Regions from separate parts of the Massilia sp. BAP21 genome, predicted to be linked through region 3. Evidence: predicted binding sites of a transcription regulator. Region 3 holds the regulator's gene; each other region holds the start of a gene.
What was found. Region 3 encodes sigma-54, which starts transcription at its own class of promoters, with help from an activator protein. Its sites were predicted from a motif close to TGGCANGNAANCTGCTTT; they were not measured.

Region 1 (7,705 bases), 1.1 Mb from region 3:
CTGCTGACCATCGGCGACTACTACCGCCAGCGCTACGGCAAGGGCATCGAGATCTTTTGCTCGGTGGCCATCATCCTGAGCTACCTCGGCTGGGTCGCGGCCCAGATCACGGCGCTCGGCCTGGTGTTCTCGGTGTTGACCAATGGCGCCATGCCGCCTGCGGTGGGCATGGTGATCGGCACCCTGGCCGTGCTGATCTACGTGGTGGTGGGCGGCTTCCTGGCCGTGGCGCTGACCGACTTCATCCAGATGATCGTGCTGGTGATCGGCATGTCGATCATCGCCTTCTTCGCGGCCGACCTGGCCGGCGGCGCCGACAAGGTGCTGGACATGGCCCAGCAAGCCAACCTGTGGCGCCTGCTGCCCGAGCCGACCTTCAACGACATCGTCTTCTTTATCGGCGCGGCGATTACCATGATGTTCGGCAGCATTCCGCAGCAGGACGTGTTCCAGCGCGTGATGTCGGCCAAGGACGCGCCGACCGCGCGCGCCGGCGCCGTGATCGGCGGCGCCAGCTACATCCTGTTCGGTTTCGTGCCGATGTTCATCGTCGCCGCCGCGGTGGTGGTGATGGGCAGTAACGCCATGGAAATCGCGCGCAACGATTACCAGCAGCTGCTGCCGACCTTCGTCATGACGAAAATGCCGCTGATCATGCAGATCCTGTTCTTCGGCGCCCTGCTGTCGGCGATCAAGAGCACTTCGTCGGCTACCCTGCTGGCGCCGTCGACCAGCTTCACCGAGAACATCCTGAAAAATATCCGCCCGGGCATGAGCGACCGCCAGCAACTGCTGGCCATGCGCATCACCATCGTGATCTTCGCGGCGCTGGTGCTGGTGTATGCGATTGCGATGGAAGGCACCTCGATCTATGAGCTGGTGTCCTCGGCCTACCAGGTGACGCTGGTGGCCGCCTTCGTGCCGCTGGTGATGGGCCTGTACTGGAAGCGAGCGACGACCCAGGGCGGGATCTTCTCGATCGTGGCCGGGCTGGTGGTGTGGATAGCGTTCTTCCCGCAGATCTCGACGCTGGGCGAGCATTTCCCGGGGCAGCTGGCCGGCCTGCTGGCGGCGTTCGTGGGCATGTTCGTGGGTTCGCTGGCGCCGCAGGTGCTGAAGAACCGGACGGAGCCGACGAAGACCATCGCGGCTGGTGCGTAAGGTGGGCACTCCGTGCCCACGCGGAACGATGAGCAATGTTAGCCGTGCCACAGCACATTGTTAGCTGAACGCGTGGACGGGAAACCCGTCCACCCTACGGGTCTGAAAATATCGTAGGGTGGACAGCTCTGCCGTCCACGCGTTCAGATCACATACGCATGTCCGATCGCCACGCAAAGATAAACACGCCACCATTCCAGGCTAGATCCAGCCCCGGTTGTACCCATCCGCCAGCGTCAAGTCCAGGCAATCCCAGATCCGCTCGGCCATCTCGTCGATCTCGGCCTTCGTCATCACCAGCGGCGGCGCCACGATCATCCGGTCGCCCACGGCGCGCATGATCACCCCGTTGTCGAACATGTGCCCGCGGCACAGCATCCCCACCCCCAGCTCGCGTGCAAAATGCTCGCAATCGTGCGGCCCGGTTCCCTTGCGCCGCACCAGGTTCAGCCCCGCCACCATGCCGCAACTCTCGGCATGCCCGACCAGCGGATGCGTGGCCAGTTCGGCAAACGCCGCCTTCAGATGCGGCCCGGTTTCCAGCGCCACCTTGTCCACCAGTTTTTCCTCGCGCAGGATGCGCAAATTTTCCAGCGCCGCCGCGCAGGCCACCGGGTGGCCGGAATAGGTGAAGCCGTGGTTGAAGTCGCCGCCCCGCTCGATCAGCGCCTGCGCCACCCGCTTGCCGACCAGAACGCCACCCAGCGGCACGTAGCCCGAGGTCACGCCCTTGGCAAAGCTGATCAGGTCCGGCCGCATGCCCATCAGCTCCGAGCCGAACATCGTGCCCAGGCGCCCGAAGCCGCAAATCACCTCGTCGGCGATCAGCAAAATGCCGTACTTGTCGCAGATGCGCTGCACTTCCGGCCAGTAGGTTTCCGGCGGAATGATGACGCCGCCTGCGCCCTGCACCGGCTCGCCGATGAAGGCGGCCACCCGTTCCGGCCCGCTGGCCAGGACCTGCTCTTCGAGCCAGCCGGCGGCGCGCAGCCCGAAGGCGTGCTCGCTCATGCCGTGGCCGCTCTCGGCATAATTCGGCTGGCCGATGTGCACGATGTCCGGGATCGGCAGCCCGCCCTGCGCATGCATGCCGGCCATGCCGCCCAGCGAAGCCCCGGCCATGGTGCTGCCATGATAGGCGTTGTGGCGGCTGATGATGACAGTGCGGGCGGGCTGGCCCATCACGTCCCAATAGCGGCGCACCATGCGCACCACGGTGTCGTTGGCTTCCGAGCCCGAGCCGGTGAAGAACACGTGGCTGAACTGCGGCGGCGCCAGGGCCACCAGCTCGGTGGCCAGCTCGACGGCCGGCACGTTGGTGGTGTTGAAGAAGCTGTTATAGAAAGGCAGGGTTTCCATCTGCTGGTACACAGCCTGGGAAATCGAGGTGCGGCCATAGCCCACGTTCACGCACCAGAGGCCCGACATGCCGTCTATCAATTGCTTGCCTTCGGAATCCCACAGGTACACGCCCTGCCCGCGCACGATCACGCGTGCGCCGCGACTTCGCAGCGCCGCGTGGTCGGTGAACGGGTGCAGGAAATGCGCCGCGTCGCGTTGCTGGATGGCGCGCGTGTCGAAGGTTTCCACGTCCGGCAGGCGCGTGGAGCTCAAGCTGGCGGCAAGCACCGCCGTGTCGTCGGTTGCCATGATGGCACCTCGTTGTTGTTGAAAATCCCTGTTTTGGTTTTCAGACGTGCAGCAGCAGGTGTTCGCGCTCCCATGGGCTGATGACGGTCATGAACTCCTGGTGCTCGAGTTCCTTGATCGCCGAATACACGTCGATGAAACGTTCGCCCAGCACTTCGCGCAATGCCGCTTCGCCGCGCAGCAGGTTCAGGGCTTCCGGCAAGCCTTGCGGCAGCTCGACCGGCATGTTGTAGGCACTGCCCTCGACGATTGGCGACGGCTCGGTGCCATCGATCATGCCGAGGTAGCCGCAGGCCAGCGTGACGGCCAGCGCCAGATAAGGGTTGGCGTCGGCGCCGATGATGCGGTTTTCCACGCGGCGGTCCTGCGAACCCGACACCGGTACGCGGAAGCCGACGGTGCGGTTGTCGATGCCCCATTGCAGATTGATCGGCGCGGCCGTGTGGCGCACGATGCGGCGGTAGGAGTTCACGTAGGGCGCCACCACCGCCATCGCCGACGGCATGTAGCGCTGCAGGCCGCCAATGTACTGGTGGAACAGTCTGGAAGCGGAACCATCCTCGTTGCTGAAGATGTTGCGGCCGGTGTTTACGTCGACCACGCTCTGGTGCACGTGCATGGCCGAGCCCGGCTCTCCGGCCATCGGCTTGGCCATGAAGGTGGCGTACATGTCGTGCTTCAGCGCCGCTTCGCGCAGGGTGCGCTTGAAGTAGAACACCTTGTCGGCCAGGCCCAGCGGATCGCCGTGCTGGAAATTGATTTCCATTTGGCCCGCGCCGATCTCATGGATCAGGGTGTCGACGTCGAGGTTCATCATGTCGCAGTAATCGTAGATGTCCTCGAACAGCGGGTCGAACTCGTTGACGGCGTCGATGCTGTAGACCTGGCGGCTGGTTTCCGAGCGCCCGCTGCGGCCGATCGGGGCCGTCAATGGCAGGTCGGGGTCGATGTTCTTGGCGGTGAGATAGAACTCGAGTTCCGGCGCGACCAGCGGCTTCCAGCCCTTCTTCTCATACAGTTTCAGCACGCGGCGCAGTACCGAGCGCGGCGCGAAGTCGACCAGCTCGCCGCTGGCAAAGTAACAGTCGTGGATCACCTGCGCGGTGGGGTCGACCGCCCACGGCACCATGGTGATGGTGGTCGGGTCGGCCTTCAGGATCATGTCGCGGTCGGTGGACGAGATCGCCTTGTCGTAGGCGGCGTCGTGGGTCGGCGAATTCCCGGTGACGGTCATGCCGAGCACGGCTTCCGGCAGGCGCATGCCGCGCTCTTCGGTAAATTTCACGCGCGGCAGGATCTTGCCACGGGCAACGCCGGTCAGGTCGGGGACCAGGCATTCGATTTCGGTGACGCGCTTGGCATTGAGCCAGTCGTCCATGTCGGTGTAGCTAAAATTCTCGCGGATTGCCATGTTTGCCTCATTGTTCGCTTCGGTTCGCAGGCGCGCAAAGGCACGCCGGCACGTAGGTGCTGGAGAGAACGAGGCAAGCTAGGGAACGGCGCGCGCCGCCCACTTTTCCCAGGCGGTCATAGGCGTCCCTGTTTCCTGGCGCGGTAATCGCGGCAAGCCTGGCCGAAGGCGCCGAACATCTTCATGGAATACGGATTGTGGGTGATGCGCCATTCCGGGTGCCACTGCACCGCCAGCGTGAAGCCGGGCGCGGCGCCGACCGAGAATGCTTCGACCAGTCCGTCCTCGGCAGTGGCTTCGACCACCAGGCCGGGCGCCAGTTCATTGACGCCCTGCCCGTGCAGGGAATTGACGGGAATCTCGTCGGCGCCGAGCACGCCGTGCAGGAAGCCGCCCGGCACGATGCTGACTTTATGGGCATCGCCGTACTGTTCGTCCATGCCGAGTTCGGCGTTTTCGCGGTGGTCGAACTTGCCGGGCACGGTTTGCACCGCCTGGTGCAGGCTGCCGCCAAGGGCCACGTTCATCTCCTGGAAACCGCGGCAGATCGCGATGATCGGAATGCCGCGCCCCACGGCTGCGCGGATCAGCGGCAGCGTGGTTTCGTCGCGCGCCGGGTCTTGCGGCAGCGACGGGTCGAGCACGTCCTCGGAGTAATAGCTGGGGTGCACGTTGGAGGCCGAACCGGTGAGCATGATCCCGTCGCACAGTTGCAGCATGGTTTCCAGGTCGAGCGCCGGCCCGAGCGAGGGCAGGATCATGGGAGCGCAATCGGCTCCCAGGACGACGGCGTCGCAATACTTGTGCTGGGCAGCGTGATACGGGTGTTCGCCGAAGTCACGCGTGCATGCTGGAACGATAACGATGGGGCGCATGGTGTCTACCTTGTCGTGAGCGCACGAAGACCATCATACGAGCAATCTGGTCCAGGCGCGAGTGGCCGTTAATCCAGATCAAACACCGTGCGCTTTGCGCGCGCAGGCAGCGCCGATCTGCTAGTAAAACGCGATTTCCATAGCAAAATCTTAACGTTAACCGAAGACCGGTGCCAACACGATCCGGCAGCCGCGGTTGGCGCCTGCCTTCTGCCGGACCTGTCGAAAAATCTTACAGCTGAGCTAGTACGGCCCACCCTGGAAAGTATAAGTGATTGAAAGAAATGACTATTTCCTTTCAGGCATAGTAATTGCTTTAATTGAAATCAAGTCGATTCACTCATTCAACCAGAACAAGGATCCATGTCCATGCTGAAAAAGATCATTGCTACCGCCGTCCTCGCCCTTGGTTTTGCTTCCGCAGCCCAGGCAACCTACCTGCCGGCTTACGTGACGACGGACAATCCGTACGACCTCACCCTGAAGATCGCCGAAAAGGAAGGCTACGAGATCGAATCGGCCAGGCTCTACCTGAGCTTTGCCGACCCGTTGAACCTGGCCTTGACCACCCGGGAAACCATTACCGTCAAGCTCGACAATATCTTCGTAGACACCATCAAGAATGTGAGCCACTACGTTACCTACGGGTTCGATGTCATGCCGTCGATGCTGGAAGATCACAAGCTGAACCTCTCGGTTTCGCTCGGCTGCACCCGCGGCATCTTCTTCTGCTATGACCAGGACGTCTGGCTGAAAAACGTGCACCTCGATATCAAGCACGTGCAGATTGCCACGCCCCCGACCACTCCGAACCCGCCGTCGGACGTTCCCGAGCCGGCTACCCTGCTGACCCTGGGCCTGGGCATGATGGGCCTGGCCGCGGCGCGCCGCCGCAAGTAATGACAGCCCGGCATTGCCGGGAGCGGAAACACGGAGAGCGCCCATGCGGCGCTCTTTTTCATGCTTGTCGGAAAACTTGACACCGCCTGCGCGTGGCCGGGCTCATGCGCCAGGAAATGTCAGGGTGAAAGTCATGCGCTTGCCATCCGCCTCGACCGCGGCCTCGCCGCCATGCAGCACCATGATGGCGCTGACGATCGACAATCCCAGGCCGGTGGAGCCTTCGGCATCGCTGCGCGCGGCGTCGGCCCGATAAAAGCGCTCGAACAGGTGCGCCAGGTGGGCCGGCGCAAGCGACGGGCCGGTATTCGTGATACTGATCACGGCCCGGTTGCCCTGTTCACGCGCGTGCAGGACGATGGTGCTGCCTGAGTCGGCATGCCGCACGGCATTCGACAGCACATTGGCCAGGGCCCGGCGCAACAAGGCGGCGTCGGCCAGCACCGTGGCATTGCCGGCACATTCCAGTGCCAGCGCGCGCTCCTGCGCCATGCCGTCGTAGAAGTCGGCCACCTTGCGCATCTCCTCCAGCGCCGCCAGCGGCTGGCGCTGCAGCCTTACCTCGTCCTGCTCGGCGCGCGCCAGGAACAGCATGCTGTCGATCATGCGCGCCAGCCGTTCCAGCTCTTCGATGTTGGATACGGTCAGGGCTTCGTAGTCGGCGACGCTGCGCGCCTGCGCCAGCATGACCTGGCTTTGCCCCAGCAAATTCGTTACCGGTGTGCGGAACTCGTGCGCCAGGTCGGCCGAAAAACCGGACAGGCGGACATAGCCTGCCTGCAACCGGTCGAGCATGGCATTGATGGCCTCGGCCAGCGGGCGCAGTTCCGACGGCGCGCTGCCGCTATCGAGGCGGCGCGCCAGCGTCCCCGGGCGCACCAGCGCAGCATGCTCGGCCATGGTGCGCAAGGGCCGCAGGCCGCGGCGCAGCATCAGGGCCGCCAGCAAGGCCGCGGCCAGCGCACTGACCGCCACCGCGCCGGCAATCTGGCGCCGGTATGCCGCGAACATGGCGTTGCGCTCGCCGTAGGCGCGCGCGACCACCACCGTCACCTCGCCCGCGTCCAGACGCGCGCTGCCGGCCACTACCCGGCCCGGGTCGCCGCCACGCGTGGTCCAGGCCGCGATTGCGGCAACGCCCGGCGCGGCGCCGGCGGCCGGCGGTACCGGATAGTGTTCGCCGAGGGCATTGATGTCGGCCAGCAGCCGGCCGTCGGCGGCCAGGATGCGCACCAGGGAATTTTCCTGGCCGCTCATTGTGTCGCGAAAGACATCCGGTTGCGCACGCAGCAGCTCGGCCGCGCCCGGACGTCCCAGCAGCATCTGCACCTGGCGCAGCTTGCCGAGCAGCTGGATATCGTCGCGCCGCACGATTTCCCCGGCAAAGGCGCGGTACAGGTAGACGCCCAGGCCGGACGCCGCCAGCGCCACGATCAGCGTGAACACCAGCGTCACGCGCAGGGTCAGCGAACCGCGTACTGCCCCGCTCACTGCGCCGCCCCGGTCTCGCACACATAGCCCATGCCGCGCCGTGTGTGGATCAGCTTGTCAGTGAAAGGATCGTCGATCTTGCGCCGCAGGCGGCGCACCGCCGCGTCGATGACGTTGGTATCGCTGTCGAAGTTCATGTCCCAGACCTGGGAGGCGATGAGCGAGCGCGACAACACCTGGCCCTGGCGCCGCGCCAGCAGGTGCAGCAGCGCGAACT
Region 2 (7,705 bases), 750 kb from region 3:
GTGTCATCCTGACTTTATACAGCCAGCCTGGCATGGCAAGCTCGGCCAATCTGGCCGAGACCTGCACGACACCGTCAGGCTTTATGTCGATCAAGGGAAGCAGCCACGATCCGAACAATACCTGCAGCAACAATCGCTCTGCGGCGTACTGGAAAGCCAATCCCGGCGCCTGGAAAGCGCGTGCCGGCGTTGTCCCGGAGACCCTGTTCGGCGATGTGTTGCGCGCCCAGGGCGCATACGAAGGCTTGAAGACGGTTACGTTGTTGCAGGTTCTCGAGCGTCCGGACGCAGTGGCCGCCATCGACACGTCGTTTGTTGCCTCGCAAGCTGTCACGGCCCTGCTCAACGCCCGCTCCGCCCGCCTGGCCGGTACCCCGAGCGTATTACCGGAAGAGACGGTGGTGACGATCTGGGATGAATTTGCGCTCAAGAATTCCTATCGGCCGAGCCGCAGCGCAAGGCCGTGGACCGGCGCCGAGATTGCGGCTTACGTCCAGACGACTGTCCGCTGAGTAGTTGACTGAAAGGCCGCCGTCACGCATGAGCAGTTCGCCGACCTGGCGCCTGGCACCCGGGCAGCGCCTGGCACACCGCTGCCATGACGGCGAATGCGTGCTCTTCAACGATCTGACAGGCGACACCCACCTGCTGGACCAGCCCGCCTTCGATTTGCTGGAGGTGCTGCGCGCCGCGCCGCAGACCGCACTGGCGCTGCTTGCCCTCGACGGCGGCGATGCCGCATCCGACCCCGCCCTCCTGGACGACCTCACTGCATTGCTGGACGACCTGGCTGCGCTCGAACTGATCGAGGCCCTGCCATGCTGACGGTTGCCGGCCTGGGCCGGGACGAACTGGTTGCACGCCTGCGCGGCCCCGGCCTGCGGCTGCGGACGGGCCCCTTCGTCACCTGTGTGAAAAGCCCGCTGGCGCTGCTGGCGGAGACCCTGGGCACCATGTACGCCGACTATCCGGTACTGGGCGAGGGTGGCCTGGCCGACTTTCATGTGGCCCTGTCGGGTTCGCGCGGCCTGCGCCGCCTGCTGCGCCCGCAAGTGCATTTCCACTACGATGGCATGGCGCCTTTCCAGCCGCTGCCCCTGGACCAAGCCTTTCCGATGTTCGAGTGGGCCATGAACTGGTGTGTCTCGAGCCAGGCCCACTCCTGGCTGGTCATCCATGCGGCGGTGATCGAGAAGGGCGGCGTCGCCGCGATCCTGCCGGCGCCGCCGGGATCGGGAAAAAGCACGCTGTGCGCAGCCCTGGTCAACCGCGGCTGGCGCCTGCTGTCGGACGAGCTGACACTGGTGCGCCTGGACGACGGCAATATCGACCCCTTACCGCGTCCGGTCAGCCTGAAGAACGCGTCGATCGGCATCCTGCGCGAGTATGCGCCACAGGCCATCTTCACGCGTCCGGTGGCCGATACCGTGAAGGGTACCGTGGCGCACATGCGCGCATCGAGCGACAGCGTCGCCCGCGCCGGGGACGCGGCCAGCCCGGCCTGGATCGTGTTTCCGCAGTGGCGCGCCGGCGCGCTGGCCGAACTGACGCCGGTGGCGCCGGCGCGCGCCCACATGCGCCTGGCCGGGAACGCCTTCAACTACAGCCTGCTGGGCGCCGCCGGCTTCGAGGCCGTGGCGCGCCTGGTCGGCGCCGTGCGCACCTACGACTTCTGCTACGGCATGCTGGACGACGCCGTTGCCGTGTTCGAGCGCCTGCTGCTGGAGCGCGCATGAAGGAAATGCCCTTGTTGTTGCGCGCGCTGCGCGCGCCGGCCTGCATGGCCAGAATGAGCGAAGACGAATGGGACCTGCTGCTGCGCCAGGCGCTGGCGTCGAACCTGGCCGCCACCCTGGGCCTGCTGGCCGAGGAAGCGGGCATATCGGCGGCGCTACCGGCGCGCGTGCGGCGCCGCCTCGCCTGGTCGCGCACGGTATGGGAGCGTCACCTGCGGGCGGTCGCTTTCGAGCTGCGGCAAATACAGAAGGCGCTGCGCGACACCGGTTTGCCGCTGATCCTGCTCAAGGGCGCGGCGTATACCGCAGCCGGTTTGCCGGCCGGGGGCGGGCGGCTGTTCTCGGACGTCGACATCCTGGTGCCCAAGGAGCGCCTGGCCGACGTCGAGAGCGTGCTGATGCTGCACGGCTGGGCCGGCAGCCACCACGACGAATACGACCAGCGCTACTACCGCGAATGGATGCACGAGCTGCCGCCGATGCAGCACGTGCGCCGCGCCAGCGTGATCGACGTGCACCACGCGATCCTGCCCGAAACGGCGGCGGTGCGCCCGGACCCGGCGCGCCTGCGCGCCGGCGCACGGGCGATTCCCGGCCGCGACGGCTACTACACCCTCGCGCCTTGCGACATGGTGCTGCACAGCGCGGTGCACCTGTTTTCCGAGGGCGAATACCACCACGGCCTGCGCGATCTGTTCGACCTGCACCGCCTGCTCTGCCATTTCGGCGCCGATCCGGGTTTCTGGGCGGCCTTGCCGGCCCGTGCGCGCGAGCTGGAACTGGCGCGTCCGCTATGCTATGCCCTGCGTTACTGCACGCGCCTGCTGGGGACCCCGGTGCCGGCCGGCGTGCTGGACGCTGCGCGCGCCGGCGCGCCGAACCCGGCCCTGCTGGCGCTGATGGACGCGCTGTTCCTGCGCGCCCTGCAGCCGCCGCATCCGAGCTGCGCCGACGCCTTCGGCGCCGCCGCCCGCGCCGCGCTATATATCCGCGGTAACTGGCTGCGCATGCCGCCGCTGATGCTGTCGCGGCATTTGTTTCACAAGGCATTCCTGTCCCCGAAGGCCGAGCCGGCGCAGTAAGGAAGCGCCGGCAGGGCCGCCGGGACAACAATGGACGGGCAGTGTCCTGTCGAGGAGGAAGTGGAATGGAAGGGAGCCAGGGTCTGGAGCGCCTGCAAGCACTGCGCGCGTTCGTCTTCGAGGGCAGCCTGGAAGACAGCTTGCAAGGCCAGGCGCGCGAATGCGCACGCCTGCTCGACGCCGACAGCTGCTCGATCATGCTGCTCAGTGGTGGCGCCACGGAAGAAGACGGGCGCCTGCGCGTGCATGCCCATGCCGGCGCACCCGGCGACCGCCTGCCGGCAGCCGCGCTGGAAGCGAGCATCGGGCGCGGCGAGGCGATTTGCGGGCAGGTGCTCGCCAGCGGCCAGGCCTTGCTGGTCGAGGATATCGGCAAGTCGGCCTATGCGCTGCTGGCGCGCCGCCCCGGCGACCCGGGCCGCAGCATGATGTCGGCGCCGATCCGCATCGATGGCCGCACGGTCGGTGTGGCCAACGTGGCCGGCAAGGGCTTCACGGAAACAGACCTGGTCTTGTTCGAGGTGGTCTGCCTGTTCATCGGCAAGTCGATCCAGGTAGCGCAATTACAACACTTGCTGGCTTCGCGTTTTGCCCGCGAAGCCCTGGCGCACGAGGCCGAAGGTCCGGCGCTGACGGCCTACCGCAACCCGGAACAGGTGGCGCGCATCCTGGCCCGCTCATTCTATAAAGAGCTGACGCGTGCTGGTTTCGAGGCCCCGCAGATCGTGGGCGCCACCAGCGAGATCATCGACCAGCTCAACAACAAATTGCACAAAAGACATTAAACATTCTTCTTGACATTTTCCAATAAGAAATGTATGTCGAGATACTTTACAGATGAGTTGGCGAAACTTTAACGAATACTGCTAAGTTATTGATTTTAAAAGAATGTGAATTCCTGGCACGGGCCTTGCTAATAGTTGAGTGTGTTTGCCAAAACCGATCAACCACATCGAGGATTACCGATCATGAAATTTCTGAAGAAACTGACCTGCGCTGCAGCTGTTGCAATGTCCATGGCCTCGGCCGCCCACGCTGGTCCTGTCCTGAACAACTGGGTGTTCAACCCGAACGGCGGCGGCTACGAAGCCGGCCAGAAAGTCAACGAATACCTGGACGTGAACGGCAATGCCTTCATCCAGATCAACCCAACCGGCGGCAACAGCTTCTCGTTCACCGAACACGCTGTGTTCAACATCGTGCAGGCTGACGGTAAAGGCAAGCTGTTCCCAGTTGGCTACGAAGGCGGCAACATCACCGCGACCTTCGAAGCGACCGGTACCGGTAACTTCAGCGGCGCGTTCTCGTTCACCGGCGGCACCATCCGCATGTACCAGAACCCGGTTGATGGCGAATACGCCGGCACCGAAGGCGTGTACGGCGCCAACCTGGGCAACCTGATCGCTGAATTCAACGTGCTGCAAGGCGGCGGCGGCCTGGTCGATGCAAGCGGCGACCCAACCAACAACGGTCAAGTGACCGTGCTGGCACGCGCAGCGGCAGGCTCGCTGGCTGAAGGTTACTTCTTCCGCGGCAACGGCGACGACCTGGCCATGGAATCGATCATGTCGTTCGCGTTCACCAACGCCAACACCGTCTCGAATCCTGACGGCACCCTGGTCAGCGAAGTCGCTTGCCAATTCGCCGGCTTCAGCGGCGCCGGCTGCGGCGGCGGTAGCTACGCCAATGCTCCTGGCCAGTACTTCTTCGTCGGCAACAACGGTCAGTTCAAACTGGCTGAAGTGCCAGAGCCAGGTTCGCTGGCCCTGTTCGGCATCGCCATGCTGGGCGCCGGCGTCGCTGCTCGCAAGCGCGCCAAGAAGGCCTAAGTCTTCGGGAATTTCCTGAAACTACGAAAGGAGCGGGCTTGCCCGCTCTTTTTGTTTTACGTCCTACCGATGGGCGTGCAAAAAAAACGGCAAGCGCAGGCTTGCCGTTTTGCTTGGTGTGGCTTTCCTCAGCGCTGCATCAGTTCCGCCACTGGCCTGCGCACCGAACGCGATGTCGGCCGCGGCCCATAGCCCAGCCGCCCCATGTAGACCGGATGCCCGGCGCCGCCGAAGATCAGTGTTTCGGTCTGGCGCTGCAGGTCGCGCGCCGCGTTTTCCAGGCGTGCGTCCGCGGTGAAGCGGGTATTCTCGCGCGCGTATTTCGAGAAGATCAGCGGCGTCATTTCCGGCTGCATGTAGAGGCCGAGCGTGGTCATGGTCAGCCAGAAGCGCTGCAGCGCGCGTCCGGCGGCCACGTAGTCGTCGATCGAGGACGGTTTGCTGGCGGCGCGCAGCACGAAGTGGCCGGCGCAGGCCATGCCGGGCGCCAGGTCCATCTGCAGGCGCGGGGCCCAGGTGCCCATCAGGGTGTTCACCGACTTCATGCGGCGCCAGCTGACCATTGCCCATTTCATCAAATGCAGGGTCATGGCATCCACGCCCAAGGCATTCGCCGGCACCTTGTCCGGGCTTTCGACGCGGTTTTCCCAGTCGATGATGCTGCGGTGGGTGTCGAACGCCTCCGGCATCGTCAGGCGCAGCCGCGCGTTGTTGTACATGAGCTTGGCCGCCTTCCACTTCTGGTCGCGGCTTTCCAGCCAGCCCAGGGTGTAGTGGGGCGCCACCACCGCTTCCAGCTGGCGCTTGTGCTCGGCCGTGAGCGGCGTGGTCTTCATCGGGCGGCGCTGCACCGTGCGTTCCCGGATCGCGCCGATCAGGGGGCTGGGCGCGACGGCCGCATCGGCGACCAGGTGCACGTCGAACACCGGATGGGTCTCGCGCCCGGCCGGGCGGCGCGCGATGTCGGCGCGCAGGCCGTGGCCGCTGGCGGCAATGGCGATCGTCTCCAGCAAGGTGCCGAAGGCGATCTGGCTCGGGTGGCCGTCGAGGTCGTAGACGCAGTGGTCGCGCGTATCGTAGGCGTGTACCACCAGGTGGTCCGGCGCGGCGATCTCGAAGCGCCAGGTCTGCATGTTGTCGCCGCTGGGCGCCCAGCGCGCCAGGTCGAGGATCTGTTCGATCGCCTGCATGTTCATCGCGTTACTCCTGCGGCGGCCAGGTCCTTGGCCAGCTGCTTCTTGCCCACCGCAATCATGAGGCGGTGCAGCGGATTCTTGTTGCCGCCCGGGCGCCAGGTGCGCACCAGCTTGTTGCGGTAGGCGTCGAACTGAACGCCCCAGGGCGCGGCCAATACCTTGCCGCGGCCGAGCAGGATCTTCAGCGCTTCGGTGCCCATCACGCCGGCGCACAGCTGGCAGGCCATGATGGTCGAGGGGCCGCGCCGCTCGACGAAGTTCACCGCTTCCGGCACCACCAGGTAGGGGCGGTGCAGGCCGGCCGGCGCCAGGCCGACCACGAAGTGCACGGCCTTGTCGGTTTCCGGCAGGTCGCCCCACTGGAAGTATTCCTCGAAGGTCATCTGGCCCGGCAGGAAGTTCAGCAGGGCCGCGCCCATGCCCAGCGGCGCCACCGTGCTGGCCGGAATGCCGAGCCTGGCGCACAGGGCGAAGGTCTGCTGGCGGATCTCGAAGGCGAAGAAATCCAGGGCGTCGACGTACATGTCGACGCCCTGCAGGAAGGCTTCCAGGTTGCCGGCATTGATGCCTTCGCCGAAGACCGTGACTTCGCAGTCCGGGTTCACGTCGAGCAGCATGCGGCGGATCACGTCGGCTTTCGGCTGGCCCAGGGTCGAGACCATGGCGCCGACCTGGCGGTTGAAGTTCGGCACGTCGAAACTGTCGAAGTCGGCGATGTGGAACTTGGTCACGCCCAGGCGCGCCAGGGTCATCGCATGTACGCCGCCGACGCCGCCGCCGCCGGCAATGGCGACCCGCTTTTGCCGCAATCTTGCCTGCTCCTCCTTCGTTACCCAGCCAATGTTTCGGGAAAAAGCCTGCTCGTAGGGGAAAGGAGTCGTCATCTGCGGAAAAGGAAAGGCGGGGAATGGAGCGGAAATGAAGCAGGAAGGAGGGCGCCAGGCGCCCGCCGATGGAATTACGCGACCTGCTGTTCGTCGATGCGGCGCAGGCGGTTGATAATGCCCTGTTCCTCGCGCGGCGAAAAGAAATACGGATAGAAGGAACGCTCGTTGGTGGTGGTCGACCAGGTGCCGCCGAGACTCTTGATCTGCTCCGTTACATAATCGAGGCTGATACGCAGGAGGTAAGCCGGCGCATTCACGCGCGGATTGGTCTTGACGTCGCCCACGCGTTGAAAACCGAGCATGTGCTCATAAAAGCGGCGATGCCGCGGATTGACTTCGATGACGATATCCGTGCAATCGTGGATATCGCGGGCGTAGATCACTGCCAAGTGAAACAGGTTGGCCAGCGAGGTTTTCGAGCGTACCGTGGGGTCGAATGCGAGCTTGGTGAATTCACACAGCTTGGCGCCATTCGCGCGGTAGGCGTCGAGTTCTTCCTTGAAAATCTGGTCCGCCATGAGGCCGATCGGCGAATCGATCCCCAGCGTCAGGGTCCCCACCACGTCGCCCTTGTCGGTGGCGGTGAGGGTGATGCGATTGGGGTCGTCCGAGAACTGGTGCGTCCCTGCATAGCCACGCCAGGCATACATCTTGTTGACCAGCATGCTGGCCGAATTGCGTCCTTTCGCCGTATCGGTAAGCCGGATTCCATATGAATCTTGGTTCACGATAACATCCTCTAATTCCGAGCTCGCTATATTATCGCGATCCTCAAAAACATGAGCGTTCGATAGAATTTCCACGGATATATCTCCGTTTTCTTTCACATCTTGGTTATTCGTCATCGCCGGACACCTCGTTTGACGGTGCTGCCGGCATCCGGCAGCACCCCGATTGTGACGTGCGCACCAGGATTTTCGCTTGTCGAAAACCCCGGCGTGACGCACCCCTATCCATCCATTTATCGAATTGCCT
Region 3 (7,705 bases):
CGAAAGCAAGGTGGGCGGCGGACGCGGCACCCTGATCATCGCGCCGCGCAGGACCACGCCCGCAGCGGCACCAGCGCCGGCGGGGAAATGAGCATGATGGGAGCAAGCGCAGGCAGCACCCTGGTCGTGCGGGGGCTGCAGAAAAGTTACGGCAAGCGCCTGGTGGTGCGCGACGTGTCGCTGGAAGTGGGCTGCGGCGAGGTCGTTGGCCTGCTCGGCCCGAACGGCGCCGGCAAGACCACCTCGTTCTACATGATCGTCGGCCTGGTACCGTCGGACGCCGGCGCCATCGAGATCAACGGCACCGACATCTCCAGCCTGCCGATCCACCGGCGCGCGGTGCTGGGCCTGTCCTACCTGCCGCAGGAAGCCTCGGTGTTCCGCAAGCTGACGGTCGAGGACAACATCCGCGCCGTGCTGGAACTGCAGCGCGACGACAACGGCAAGTCGCTCTCGAAGGACGCCATCAACGAGCGCCTTGATTCGCTGCTGGCCGAACTGCAGATCGAGAAGCTGCGCGAGAACCCGGCCCTGTCGCTGTCGGGCGGCGAGCGGCGCCGCGTGGAGATCGCGCGCGCGCTGGCCACCAACCCGCGCTTCGTGCTGCTCGACGAACCGTTTGCCGGCGTCGACCCGATCGCCGTGATCGAGATCCAGCGCATCGTGCGATTCCTGAAGGAGCGCGGCATCGGCGTCCTGATCACCGATCACAACGTGCGCGAAACCCTCGGCATCTGCGACCGCGCCTACATCATCAACCAGGGCGCCGTACTGGCCTCGGGCCGCCCCGACGACATCATCGCCGACGAGTCGGTGCGCCGCGTCTACCTGGGCGAGCACTTCCGCATGTAATCGAGGTAACGACACCGCTTTGAACCGCAGTTGAACAGTAAGAATCGATGAAACAATCCCTGCAACTCCGGACATCGCAGCACCTGGCCCTGACGCCGCAGCTCCAGCAATCGATCCGCCTGCTGCAGTTGTCCACGCTCGAACTGCACCAGGAAATCGAGCAGATCCTGTCCGACAATCCCTTGCTGGAGCGGCTCGACGATCCGCTCGACCGCTCGGTGCGCCTGCTGGCCGACGGCGCCATCAACAGCGCACCCGCGCAGGGCGAGGCACCGGCCGCGCCATCGAACGAGGAAAGCGCGCCGGCCAGCGCCGACGCGCCCGAAGGACTCGACGGCGGCGGCGACCATGAACACGGCGAGCCGGGTGGATCCGACAGCGACTGGGGCGACAGCGGCCGGGCCTCGGGCAACGGCGAAGACGAGGACGGCCGCCCGCAGCTGGAAGCCGGCGGCATCACGCTGCGCGAACACCTGTCGGAACAGGTGCGCGTGACCAACCTGAACCTGCGCGACCGCGCCCTGGCCGAGCTGGTGATCGACGCCATCGACGACAATGGCTACCTGGAAGAACAGCTCGACGAGATCCACGCGCGCCTGCCGCAGGAACTCGAGGTCGAGATGGACGAACTGCGCTGCGCGCTGGCGCTGATTCAAAGTCTCGATCCGGTGGGCGTCGGTGCGCGCAGCGCGGCCGAATGCCTGGCGCTGCAGATCCGCCGCATGCCCGGCGTGCCGCTGGTGACGCGGCGCACGGCACTAAAGATCGTCGAAGGGTATCTGACCTGGTTCGCGCAGCGCGAATTCAACAAGCTGAAAAAGGCGCTCGACTGCGACGACGAAGACCTGCGCGAAGCGCAGGCCGTGATCCGCCAGTGCCATCCGCACCCCGGTGCCGCGTTCGCATCGAGCACCTCGGACTATGTGGTTCCGGACGTTATTGTCCGGAAAACGAAGAGCGGCTGGGGTGTGACCCTGAACCACGAAGTGATGCCGCGCCTGCGCGTGAACCACATGTACGCGGCCTTGCTGAAGGGCGGGAAAGGCGAAGGGCAGATGAGCGCGCAGCTGCAGGAAGCGAAGTGGCTGATCAAGAACATGCGCCAGCGCTTCGATACCATCCTGCGTGTTTCCGAGGCAATTGTGGAGCGCCAGCGCAACTTTTTCAGCCATGGCGCGGTTGCCATGCGGCCCCTTGTGCTTCGCGAGATAGCTGATACACTAGGCCTACACGAGAGCACAATCTCTCGCGTAACCACGCAGAAATTCATGCTGACCCCGCACGGCATGTTTGAGCTGAAGTATTTCTTCGGAAGCCACGTCGCCACCGAAGCGGGGGGCGAAGCATCTTCGACGGCGATCCGGGCTCTCATCGCGCAACTGACAGGAGCAGAAGACCCCAGGAACCCATTATCCGACAGCAAGATCGCGGAAATGCTCGGTGAACAAGGAATGGTCATCGCACGCCGCACGGTTGCCAAATACCGTGAGGCACTGAAAATTCCTCCAGTCAGTCTCCGCAAATCCTTGTAACGGCGGCACCCTCGCGCTTCCTGCGCGGCGCGGCAGCCGCCACCTCTTCAAAGGAGTGTGTATGAATCTCACTATCAGCGGTCACCACCTCGACGTTACTCCCGCCATTCGTGAATACGTACAAAACAAGCTTGAGCGCATTACCCGCCACTTCGATCAAGTGATCGATTCCCACGTGATCCTCGCGATCGACAATCTTACCGAAAAAGAAAAAAGGCAGAAGGCCGAGATCAACTTGCGCGTCTCTGGCAAGACCGTGCACGTGGAAAGTGTGGCGCAAGATTTGTACGCTGCGATCGATCTGTTGATGGACAGGCTGGACCGGCAAGTGATGAAGTACAAGGACATGCTCAAGAGTCATAGTCGCGACGCACTCAAGCGTCTCCCTGAAGGCGGAGAGGCAGCCGCAGCCTGACAGGCCGGCCAGCACCGTCTGAACGAGGGCGCCCGCTGGGCGCCCTTTTCATTGTTATCTCCCCCTCGTCAATACCCCGCCGCCACGGGTCTTGGGTAGAATGGATGTTTTTTCGACCATTCCAGACCATGACCGACCACGTCCAGACCCGCATCGCCAACGGCACCGGTACGATCACCCTCGACCGCCCGAAAGCCTTGAACTCCCTATCGCTGGACATGGTGCGGCGCCTGACCGACACCCTGCTAACCTGGCGCGACGATGCGTCGGTCGACGCCGTGGTCATCACCAGCAGTAGCGAAAAGGCCCTGTGCGCGGGCGGCGACATCCGCTTCTTCCACGAGGCCGGCCATGCCACGCCGACGGGTGGCAGCGCGCTGCTGGAAGACTTCTTCACCGAAGAATACGCGCTGAACCACCTGATCCACTTCTATCCGAAACCGTATATCGCGATCATGGATGGCGTGGTGATGGGCGGCGGCATGGGCATTGCCCAGGGCGGTCCGGACACCGGCCTGCGCATCGTGACCGACCGCACGAAAATGGCGATGCCTGAAGTGAACATCGGCCTGTTCCCGGACGTGGGCGGCAGTCACTTCCTGTCGCATGCGCCTGGGCAGCTGGGTAACTATCTCGGCCTGACCGGGCTGACGATCGGCGCGGCCGATGCGCTGTATGTCGGGCTGGCGGACGTGTTCGTGCCAGGTGCGCAATTGCAAGCCTTGAACGAACTGATCGACGCCACGCCCGGTGCGCAGTTGCCGGATGCGATCCGTGCGTTTGCCTCCGGCTTCGCCGATCAAGCAGGGGAGAGCGAACTGCAGGCGCAACGCGCCACCATCGACGCGCACTTCGGCGCGGCTTCCGTGGCAGCGATCATGGAATCCCTGGGCCGTGACGAACATCCCTTTGCGCAAAAAGCGTTAAAGGCGATGCGCCAGCGCTCGCCGCTGATGATGTGCGTGACGCGCGAGATGCTGGTGCGTGGCGCGGCCATGAGCGTGGCCGATTGCCTGCGCATGGAGCGTTCGCTGGTGCGCCGTAATTTCGAGCACGGCGAAGTGCTGGAAGGCGTGCGCGCGCTGGTGATCGACAAGGACAATGCGCCGCAGTGGAAACCTGCATCGCTCGAGGACGTGACGGCGGAGATGGTGGAGGGTTTCTTCGCGCCGGTGTGGCCGGCGTATGCGCATCCGCTGCGGCACCTGGATTGAAGCAGGGACTGCGCATCCCGGGTAGGTGGGCACGGGGTGCTTGCCCTACGTCGACGTTGACGGATAACGCGCTTACGACTGCTCGCGGTGGCGCAGCACCACGCGTTCGGTCTCGCCGAAGTACGCCGCCAGGCGCTCGGCCATGTACACCGAGCGGTGCTGGCCGCCGGTGCAGCCGACCGCCACCGTCAGGTAGCTGCGGTTGTCGGTCTTGAACGAGGGCAGCCATTTTTCAACAAAGGCGCGAATATCTTCCAGCATCTCGGTGGCGCTGGGCTGGGCGTCGAGGAAGGCGATCACCGGCGCGTCCTTGCCGGTCAGCGGGCGCAGCGCGATGTCGTAGTAGGGATTCGGGATCGCGCGCACGTCGAACACGAAATCGGCGTCCAGCGGCACGCCTACCTTGAAGGCAAACGATTCGAAGAACAGGGTCAGCGGTGCATGCTTGACCTCGGCCAGTTCCTTGATCCAGGCGCGCAGTTTATTCGCCGACGCTTCCGAGGTGTCGATCACGTGGCCGAGCTGCTCGATCGGCGCCAGGCGCTCGCGCTCTTCGGCGATGCACTCGATCAGGGTGCGGCGCGAAGCTGGGTTTTCGCCTGGGCGCAACTGGTGCGAGAGCGGGTGGCTGCGCCGGGTTTCGGAAAAGCGCGCCACCAGCGAGTGGGTGCTGGCGGTCAGGAACATCACCTTGACCTCGTGGCCTTCTTCCTTCAGCGAACGAACGCTATTCGGGAGTTCAACCAGCGACTCGGCGCTGCGCGCATCGACGGCAACCGCCAGCCTGGCGGTGCGCTCGGCATCGACCGTTTTCACCAGCTGCGGCAGCAGGGCCGGCGGCAGGTTGTCGACGCAGTAGTAACCCGCGTCTTCGAGGACGTTCAAGGCAACCGATTTGCCCGAGCCGGAAATGCCGGTAATGAGTACGATGTGCATGGCGCGATGATACCGCAACAGTACCGGCTTGTCGTCGGGCTTATCGTTGGATACGGGGGCGATCGATGTACATACCCGCCAATCGCGCCAGTTACAGCGGTATCAGTCGCTGCTCATGGCCTGGCGTTGCCGCTCCATGAATTCCTGCAGGGTATCGATGCCGCGCAGTTGCAGGATGGTGTTGCGCACCGCGGCTTCCAGCAGCACCGCGATGTTACGGCCGGCCGCCACGGGAATCACGACTTTGCGGATCGGCAGGCCCAGCACTTCCTCGGTCGGGAAGTGGAAGGGCAGGCGCTCGACTTCCTCGTCGAGCACGCCGCGCTTGACCAGATGAACAATTAATTTCAGCCGCATCTTGCGGCGCACGGCGGTCTCGCCGAAGATCGCCTTGATGTCGAGCAGGCCGAGGCCGCGCACTTCCAGCAAATTCTGCAGCAGCGGCGGGCAGCGGCCTTCGATCATGTTCGGGGCAATGCGCGAGAACTCCACGGCATCGTCGGCCACCAGGCCGTGCGAACGCGAAATCAGTTCCAGGCCCAGCTCGCTCTTGCCCAGGCCGGAATCGCCGGTAATCAAGACGCCCACACCGAGCACGTCCATGAAGACGCCGTGCATGATCACGCGCTGCGCCAGTTTCTTGGACAAATAGACGCGCAGGAAGTCGATCACCTGGGCTGCCGGCAGCGGCGTGGAAAACAGCGGGATGTTCTGCTCGTCGCAGATGGCGAGGATGTCAGGCGGGGTTTCCAGGCCTTGCGCGATGATCAGCGCCGGCGGGCCGCCGCCGATCAGCTCGCCGATCACGTGGGTGCGCGAGCTGGACTTCAGGCGGTGGTAATAGTTCAGTTCCTGGTGGCCGAACACCTGGATGCGGCCCGGGTGGATCAGGTTCAGGTGGCCGACCTGGTCGGCGGCCGAGGCCACGTCACCGGAAATGAGCCGCTCGCCGCCGGGAAAGCCGGCGAACCAGCCGAGTTGCAGGCTGTCGCGGTTATCGTCGTACAGCCTTTGGATGGTGAGCGGAGTCTGCAACATGGCGAGTAATCGAGGGGGAAAAGGACCCCCTCAGTTTAACCCAGTGCCTGCAAGCTTGGTTGCCAGTTGATAATTCGTTCGTGCACGGAACGCGGGTCCGGATCGCTTGCCAGGGCAGTGCGGATCGCTTCGTCCGAGAACAGTTCCGCGATCTCGGACAGGATTTCCAGGTGCTGCTGGGTCACGTGGTCCGGAATCAGGAGGAAGAACAGCAGGCTGACCGGGCGGCCGTCGGGCGACTCGAAGGGAATCGGCGAAGCCAGGCGGACAAAGGCGGCGATCGGGTTCTTCAGGCTCTTGCTGCCTTTCACGCGGCCATGCGGCACGGCCACACCATGGCCGAGGCCGGTGGAGCCGAGGCGTTCGCGCGCGAACAGATTGTCCGTCACGGTCGAGCGCGCAATGCCGCAATTGTTTTCGAAGATCAGGCCGGCCTGCTCGAAAGCGCGTTTCTTGCTCGATACTTCAATGTCGAGCTGGACGTTTTCAAGCGAAAGAATTTTGCTAAGGTTGGTCATAACACGCTTCTGGTGGTGCAGCACAAAGCAGGGTGAATTGTGCGGGCAACTTGCGGTGCAGAATTATAGGCCGCTTTAACGGCCGTGTGATTCGATTTCGCGTCGGTATCCTACCCCTGTCAGAGGATGGATTCGACCCCTTGGCAGACAGTAGCGACAGCACGATTTGCGCTTTCGCAAGGGCCTACGCAATTTCCGCAACGAAAATCCCGATCCCATGGGTGAAAGCGGGGCATGCGCCACGTTTCACCATCTTTTACCCATATCTGGGGACGATCCCGGAAAACAGCAGGGTTGTGTGAGCTGTTGTTTTTCGGTCATGCGCTGTGGTTTGAAACCGACAGTACTACTGGCGCGCGCCACGCAGATTATGCGGACGACCCGTGCTGAAATTGGCGCGCCATGGGTTGATGTCGAGGCCGCCGCGGCGGGTATAGCGCGCGTACACCGACAGCTTGCTCGGCTTGCACTGGCGCAGCACGTCCATGAAGATACGCTCAACACATTGTTCGTGGAATTCGTTGTGCTCGCGGAAGCCGATCAGGTAGCGCAGCAGGCCTTCCTGGTCGATCTGCGGGCCGGCATACTGGATCTGCACGCTGCCCCAGTCCGGCTGGCCGGTGACCAGGCAGTTCGATTTCAGCAAGTGCGAGACCAGGGTTTCCTCGACCGGGGCTTCGTCGAAGTTGGCCTTGAGCAGTTCCGGCGCCGGTGAATAGGCGTCGATGTCGATGTCGAGGCGGTCCAGCAGCAGGCCGTCGAGTTCGCCCATCTTGAGCTTGCCGAAGTGCTCGGCTTCGGTGAGGGTGATGTGGACCGGGGCGCCAAAGGCGTTCGACAGGTCTTCGCGCAGCAGGGCGACGAGGGCGTCGGGGCCGGCCACGCGGGTCTGGTTGAAGGAATTCAGATACAGCTTGAACGACTTCGATTCAACGATGTTCGGCGAGTCGGCCGGCGCGCTGATGGTGGCAATTGCCACCTGCGGCTTGCCGCGCATGTTCAGCCACGACAATTCATAGGCGTTCCAGATGTCCATGCCGAAGAAGGGCAGGGTGCCGCTAATGGCGAGCTCGTCGCGCTTTTGCTGGCGCGGGATCGGGAACAGCAGTTCCGGCGCGTATTCGGTCTGGTAGGCGGAGGATTTGCCAAGTGGCGATTGATCGGGAGTATTGGTCATGATCTGGTCTCGAAGGGCCGGTG

Region 1: a site for sigma-54 is predicted at 5,398-5,415, ahead of ACWYRN_RS10860 (PEP-CTERM sorting domain-containing protein). Genes of this name have one in related genera too.
Region 2: a site for sigma-54 is predicted at 3,718-3,735, ahead of pepA (flocculation-associated PEP-CTERM protein PepA). Genes of this name have one in related genera too.

Annotation. Positions count from the first base shown of each region.
Region 1 covers NZ_CM173596.1:2,460,314-2,468,018, reverse strand. The annotation lists gene ACWYRN_RS10880 (high affinity choline transporter 1) at 1-1,161, shown strand, start outside; gene ACWYRN_RS10875 (aspartate aminotransferase family protein) at 1,363-2,811, opposite strand; gene ACWYRN_RS10870 (glutamine synthetase family protein) at 2,852-4,222, opposite strand; gene ACWYRN_RS10865 (gamma-glutamyl-gamma-aminobutyrate hydrolase family protein) at 4,339-5,097, opposite strand; gene ACWYRN_RS10860 (PEP-CTERM sorting domain-containing protein) at 5,467-5,997, shown strand; gene ACWYRN_RS10855 (heavy metal sensor histidine kinase) at 6,100-7,488, opposite strand; gene ACWYRN_RS10850 (heavy metal response regulator transcription factor) at 7,485-7,705, opposite strand, start outside.
Region 2 covers NZ_CM173596.1:2,133,746-2,141,450, forward strand. The annotation lists gene ACWYRN_RS09395 (hypothetical protein) at 1-512, shown strand, start outside; gene ACWYRN_RS09400 (HPr-rel-A system PqqD family peptide chaperone) at 541-825, shown strand; gene ACWYRN_RS09405 (HprK-related kinase A) at 819-1,736, shown strand; gene ACWYRN_RS09410 (nucleotidyltransferase domain-containing protein) at 1,733-2,818, shown strand; gene ACWYRN_RS09415 (GAF domain-containing protein) at 2,884-3,603, shown strand; gene pepA (flocculation-associated PEP-CTERM protein PepA) at 3,787-4,647, shown strand; gene ACWYRN_RS09425 (nitroreductase family protein) at 4,776-5,843, opposite strand; gene ACWYRN_RS09430 (ThiF family adenylyltransferase) at 5,840-6,727, opposite strand; gene ACWYRN_RS09435 (N-acyl amino acid synthase FeeM domain-containing protein) at 6,802-7,458, opposite strand.
Region 3 covers NZ_CM173596.1:1,383,808-1,391,512, reverse strand. The annotation lists gene lptA (lipopolysaccharide transport periplasmic protein LptA) at 1-91, shown strand, start outside; gene lptB (LPS export ABC transporter ATP-binding protein) at 97-852, shown strand; gene ACWYRN_RS06080 (RNA polymerase factor sigma-54) at 900-2,384, shown strand; gene hpf (ribosome hibernation-promoting factor, HPF/YfiA family) at 2,446-2,799, shown strand; gene ACWYRN_RS06070 (enoyl-CoA hydratase/isomerase family protein) at 2,928-4,013, shown strand; gene rapZ (RNase adapter RapZ) at 4,086-4,949, opposite strand; gene hprK (HPr(Ser) kinase/phosphatase) at 5,052-5,987, opposite strand; gene ACWYRN_RS06055 (PTS sugar transporter subunit IIA) at 6,023-6,505, opposite strand; gene queF (NADPH-dependent 7-cyano-7-deazaguanine reductase QueF) at 6,852-7,682, opposite strand.